Linked DNA regions of Methyloterricola oryzae. The protein of the gene in region 2 interacts with the protein of the main gene of each other region in a pairwise test. Links are inferred from orthologs where the notes say so. Each region holds a gene or a part of one and is shown on either strand. Other genes may lie near its edges.

Region 1 (3,072 bases), on a different replicon or contig from region 2:
ACTGCAGCGACGAGCGCGGGCGGGTCGCCGGCCCGACGCGGTTGCTCCTGGACGGTAATCGGCGAGCCATGCACTCGGTTAACGGCATTGATGACCTCACGCACGCTGTAACCATGCCCATAACCGCAATTCAAAAGCGTTGACTGCCCTCCGTGACGCAGATAATCCAATGCTTGGATATGAGCATCGGCCAGATCGCTCACGTGGATATAATCGCGCACACCGGTACCATCGGCTGTCGGATAGTCGGTTCCAAACACGTATAATTTCTCGCGTTTCCCCACTGCGACTTCTGCGGCCACCTTTATCAAGAGCGTTGCGTTTTTCGTGGACTGCCCAATCTGACCGTCCGGATCGGATCCGGCTACATTGAAGTAGCGCAGGATTACGTGCCTGAGATCACATGCCAGCGAGAGGTCTCGCAACATGGTTTCGCTCATCAGCTTGGACATGCCATACGGGTTGATTGGGCTGGTTGGCGTATCCTCCGTGCATAGGCTCCCTTCCGGTATCCCGTAGGTGGCGGCGGTAGAGGAAAATATGAAGTGCTTTACCCCCGCTTTTTGGCAGCATTCCAGCAGATTGCGTGTTTTGCAGGTGTTGTTGCCGTAGTATTTCAAGGGGTTTTCAACGGATTCGGGCACGATGGTATGAGCAGCGAAATGGATCACGGACTCCACGTCGTATTCCCGAAGGACACGGCTGACTAATTCCATATCCCCCGTGTCGCCTTCCACGAAGTCGCCATGGAGAACCGAGTCCCTGAAGCCCGTGGACAGATTGTCGATGATGACCAGACGCTCTCCCATGGGGCCCAATTGCTTTACCACATGGCTACCAATGTAACCCGCGCCGCCTGTGACCAAAATGCCTCGTTTGCTCATTTTCCGCTCCTTGATTCTGTATCGGATGCTTTATATCTGATTGCCAAAGCTTACCAACCGCCGCTATAGGGCTTGATGCTCACTGTTTCACCCGGCTGCACCGGTCCGCTCTCGGGCTGCAAGATAATGAAACAGTTGGCCTGGCTGGCACCGCTTAAGCGATGCGAGCCCTGCTTGCCACAGGCTGTCACCACGATCTGGCCGCTTCCGTTTTGCTCATAGTAACCTCGTTGGAATTCCATTCGTCCAGGTGCTTTACGAAGGTAGGATTGGCACACGGCGCTAAGCCTTAGATCCGGGTGAAGGTCGGTTCCCGCCATGCGCAGCAAGCCTGGCCGCACCAATTCATGAAACACAACCAAAACGGCCACAGGATTACCTGGCAACCCGAAAAAGCGAGCCCGCCCGATCGAACCAAAGGCGAATGGCTTGCCAGGTTTGATTGCGACTTTCCAGAAATTTACCTGCCCCAGATCATCGAGCAATTTGGCCACGAAATCGGCATCGCCTACCGAGACGCCGCCAGTAGTCAAGACCGCGTCTGACATCTCCGCGGCGGTCTCCAGGGCCTGCCGCAGCGACACCGGGTCGTCTCTGACCACGCCCAAGTCGCATGCTTCTAGAAACGGACGGTCCAAGAGCGCGCTCAGCGTATAGCGGTTACTGTCGTAAATCATACCGGGGACCAATGCCTCGCCTACTGGGCACAATTCGTCCCCGGTGGAGAAGTGTGCGACACGGATCCGGCGCCTCACTTGGACGGCGCCTATGCCGGCTGAGGCGAGCAATCCGAGATCGGCCGGCGTCAGTAGCTTGCCGGCTCGTAGCAGGGGAGCTTTGGCAGGTAACTCATCACCGATCGGACGAATATTCTCCAGGGGACGCGCAGGCCGGGAAAAGCGTGCATAACCCTCCTCGACGGCCACCTCTTCTTGCATGACAACGCTGTCTGCGCCTTCGGGAATGGCGGCACCGGTGAAAATTCGCACACATTCGCCGGCTTTCAATGCGCCTACGTAGGGGTGTCCGGCATAGGAGGTTCCAACGACCCGTGCCCGGAACTGAACAGTGCCGGCATCAGCGCAATCGGAACTGCGTAAGGCGTAGCCGTCCATGGCAGAGTTGGCAAATGGCGGTATGTCAAAGGGGGCGAGAATGTCTTCGACCAGCACCCGGTCTCTGGCCTTGGCGAGACTGAGGCGCTCGGTTTCCCTGGCCGGGCCTACGGTTTCCAATATGCGCTTTCTGGCCTCGGAAAGCGTGAGCGTCCTGGCCTTAGGCTCAGCGCAGCGGTCTAAGGATTCCATCGGGGAAGAAATGGCGGTGGATGAATTCAGCGATCTGGGCAGGCGCGTTCAGGTCGAGGGTCCTAAGTTCGGGCGGCACTGGTATCTTGGCGTCCGTGGCAACGGCAATGATGCTGGCGTCGTCGGGAAAAATCGGCGGATTATTCAACGAAGGCCGGCAGATTTCGATTTTGGGCATGATCTCTTGCTTGAATCCCTCCACCAGAATCAGATCGACGACCGACTGGTCGAAATGCGCCAATTCTTCGTCCAGCGAGAATTCGCGGGGTTCCGCGTGCTCGGTGATCACTGCGCGTCGATGCGACGAAGTCAGCATGACCGGCGAAGCACCGGCCATTCTCAACGTATGGCTGTCCTTGCCCGGGTAGTCGATCTCAAAATTGTGATGGCTACGCTTGATCAGACCGACCCGCAAGCCTTGTTGCTTCAAGAGCGGGATCACTTGCGTGAGGAGGGTGGTTTTGCCGGTACCACTGCGGGCAACAAAGCCAATAATGGGCACGCGGGAATTGATCATGTCACGTGGTAGTAATCGCGGTACCATGCGACAAATTTTGCGATCCCGGTTTCGATGGGCGTCTTCGGCGAATAGCCCACGTCGCGCATGAGGTCATCGACGTCGGCGTAAGTCGCCGGCACATCGCCTTTCTGCATGGGGAGAAAATTCTTCTCGGCCTTCTTGCCCAGGCAGTCCTCCAGCACTTCGATGAAGCGCATCAGTTCGACAGGCTGGTGCGCGCCGATATTGTAAATTCTGTAGGGCGCGCGGCTGGTGCCCGGATCGGGTCGCTCGCCTGACCAAGCCTCATTGGGTCGTGCCACATGGTCCAGAGTGCGCATTACACCTTCGACGATATCGTCGATGTACGTGAAATCTCTTT
Region 2 (2,983 bases):
GAGGCGGTGGAATCGCTGCGGGCCATGCGCCGTGTGGAGGACAGCGGAGAGATCTGCGCCGTCAGCGCCGCCGATCCGCTCAATCTGGTGGGTATCGTGACACCTGGGGCGAAGCTGCCAGCTCTGGCGGGCAACCGCGTGCTGTTCCGCGACGGAACCCCGCTGGCAGTGCTGTCGGGGAAAGAGACCCAGTTCCTGGCAAACGTCGACCAGGGCGATGAATGGGCGCTGAAGAACCAACTGGTGCGGAAGCAGGCGCCCCCCCAACTGCGCGCCTATCTGTGAACGCCGCCTAGTCGCGAACGCGCTTTTCGGCTTCCTTGCGCTGCAGTTCGAGCTCGTAGACCAGCTTCTGCAACTGCACCTGGAAGTTACGGGTGAAGTCGGAAAAGGCAAAGCCCAGCCGCCAGGTCTCGCTGCGCCCTTCCATGCCCTTGATCTCGAAGATGTAGCGCAGGTCCAGGCCGAACATTTCATCCTTGATGCCAGTAGCCAGAATCGAGCAATTGGCGAAGTGGGTTCCTTTCTCCTTGTGCTCCCGAAACAGATTGGCCCGGTCGTGGATCGCCAAACCGCCCAGGCTTAAGTCCATCACTTCGAATTCACCGACCTTGTCTTCCGACATCGGGATCCGGCATTTCATCTGCCAGGACAGCGGCACGCTGACCCGGAAGAAGGTGCGCCGCTGCAGCCAGTACAAGGAATTGGGAATGGGCACCGCAAACACACTATGGCCGTCGAGCTTGGCTTCGCTGATGTCGGTGGCGCTGAAGCGGGCCTGCACGCCCTCGACTTGTGCATCGAAGGTCACAGATCGGGCATTGGTGATGGAGGCGTTCAGGCTGCCACTGTTGGTGGCATCGATGGCCAACAGACCCTTGTCCGGGATCACCTTGACGATGGTGGTCATGAAACCGGAGGTCTGGCCTCCCGGCGTTGCCGAGAGCAGGATCTTCTGCCGCTGCATGATCCGCAGCCGCTCGAGGATTTCCCCCCTGCCCGTCAATAAATACGAATCCTGGCTTTTTTGATGTTCCGACATGGATTGACGACCGAACGTCCTGGTTGATGCAACATATCCGATGCCACCGGCACCCTGACACCCTGCGTCGGCGGGCGTCTCGAAAGGCCGCGGCGGCATTTCCATACAGCCAAATGAACCAAGCTAATAATAACTCATCGGCGCGAAGATGAACCGGGCCGCCTCATGGGCCGGCTCCCGCCTCCAGGCGCGAAAGGTCTTCCTGTGAGTTGATGTTAGCGAGCCGTTCCGGGCAGTCGCGGAAATCCGCCAGGGCCAAGCGATGCCGGCGCAGCCAGGCTTGCACCTTGCGTTCGCCAGCACACAGGTATGCTTCCAGATCGGGGGCCAGGGAGACATCCAGCAGGGCAAAGACTGGATGAATGCGGCCACCATCATCGGCTACGCAGATTTCCGCGCCCTCCTTCGCCAGGGTCTCGCACAACCGCAGCAGATAGCGGGCTTCCAGCAGCGGCGCATCGCAGGGGACACTGAGCAGATACGGGGTCTGCGCCGCCTTCATCGCCGCGAGCAGGCCGGCCAGGGGCCCCCCGAAATCCGCGTTCGCATCGGTCACCACCGGGCAGCCAAAGCGCGAATACACATCGAGGTTGCGGTTGGCGCTGATCACGACCTGCCCCGCCACTTGCCTCAAGGCATCCACGGCATACTCCGCCATGGGCCGCCCTCGGAACGGGATCAAGCCCTTGTCTTCGCCGCCCATGCGCGAGCCGCGCCCGCCCGCCAGCACCACGCCGGTGATCTTTGCACGCTCCGGAATCATGATGCTACCCTTGAGCGCGCCGCTGCCCGGATGAATTCGCCCCGCCACCACGCCATGCACCATCGACGCCTACTGTTGCCGATTCTCTTCACCGTGGCCGCCTGTACAGCGCACCCGCCCAGGCCCGGTCCTGTCAATTACGAAAAAGCCACCGCGGCCAAACCCTACGACGATGTGCTGGCGGAACTGGAACTGGCCATCACCGAGCAGAATTTCCGCATCACCGGCCACAACCACATCGGCAGCGTCATCCGCAGCCGGGAGAACATCGCCTTCCCCGACTACGACACGCTGCAGTTCTGCAACCTGACCCTGGCCAAACAAATGCTGGAAATGTCGCCCGCCGCGGTGGCCCACATGCCGTGCAACGTGGCCGTGCGCTCGGAAAACGGCCAGGTGATCGTCACCACCCATCTGCTGCCCGAGGACTCGGACAATGAAAAGCTAAACGCCTTCTTCCGCGAGATGAACGGCAAGCTGCGCAAGATTGTCGACTTCGCGGTGGATCAATAGGCTTCTGATAGGCCGTTGAAATTCGAAAGGGTGCCTTCGTCTTTGAACCCACCCATGGATTCAATCAGGCGCTCTGGACAGCCTATTGACGTTGCATTTTCGATTCGCCAGAAACCCCATTGTCCGCGCCACCTGCAGCGTTATTGCAGGACCGGCTGATAACCACATTCTGCGACAACTTACTGGTGTTGGATTTCAGTAAATATTAAAAGGATCGCGATGTGTGGTACGTCGTCTCGAGAATTGTTATGGCACATCCCATGGGCTCAAAGCGGCGCTACTCTATCTGGTTTTGATAACCCGGGCAGGAACCCCCACCGCGACAGAGTAGTCTGGAATATCCCGAGTCACCACAGAACCTGCTCCGATCACACACCCGGTGCCGACGTTGGCCATGATGATGGCACCGGTACCAAGCCAAGTGTCGTCGCCAATGGAAATGTGTTCGTATTTACCCGGTTGGTGGTGCATCAGTTTGGTCTTATCGGCAAAGCCGTGGGTTATCCGTCCAGGTATGATTTGTACATTATCTGCAATCAGGCACATCCGTCCAATTTTACCGCCGCCAAAGTTGCAGTTGGCGCCCACATAGGTGCCTTCTCCAATTTCCACCGACCGCCGGCAGATGTGTACGCCTTGAGATAAGTACACCGGATTCTTTGAGA

What was found. Proteins that work in one complex are often made in the same cells at the same time.
Region 1: the proteins of mobA (region 2) and moeA interact in binary tests that used the Escherichia coli proteins (3 or more experiments, as listed by UniProt). The link is inferred for Methyloterricola oryzae from one-to-one orthologs.

What each region holds. Positions count from the first base shown.
Region 1 is NZ_JYNS01000005.1:22,645-25,716, forward strand. Bases 64-3,062 are described here. They hold moeA (molybdopterin molybdotransferase MoeA), read right to left. Parts: upstream 2,192-3,062; coding sequence 935-2,191; downstream 64-934. Other genes in these bases: galE (UDP-glucose 4-epimerase GalE), read right to left, coding at 64-884; mobB (molybdopterin-guanine dinucleotide biosynthesis protein B), read right to left, coding at 2,166-2,708; EK23_RS08640 (NAD-dependent epimerase), read right to left, coding at 2,705-3,062. Also shown: more of galE, read right to left, coding at 1-63; more of EK23_RS08640, read right to left, coding at 3,063-3,072. UniProt on the Escherichia coli protein: Catalyzes the insertion of molybdate into adenylated molybdopterin with the concomitant release of AMP.
Region 2 is NZ_JYNS01000001.1:51,130-54,112, forward strand. What follows is about bases 38-2,947. They hold mobA (molybdenum cofactor guanylyltransferase MobA), read right to left. Parts: upstream 1,869-2,947; coding sequence 1,206-1,868; downstream 38-1,205. Other genes in these bases: EK23_RS00160 (DEAD/DEAH box helicase), read left to right, coding at 38-285; EK23_RS00165 (flagellar brake protein), read right to left, coding at 293-1,006; EK23_RS00175 (DUF302 domain-containing protein), read left to right, coding at 1,860-2,318; EK23_RS24515 (acyltransferase), read right to left, coding at 2,601-2,947. Also shown: more of EK23_RS00160, read left to right, coding at 1-37; more of EK23_RS24515, read right to left, coding at 2,948-2,983. UniProt on the Escherichia coli protein: Transfers a GMP moiety from GTP to Mo-molybdopterin (Mo-MPT) cofactor (Moco or molybdenum cofactor) to form Mo-molybdopterin guanine dinucleotide (Mo-MGD) cofactor.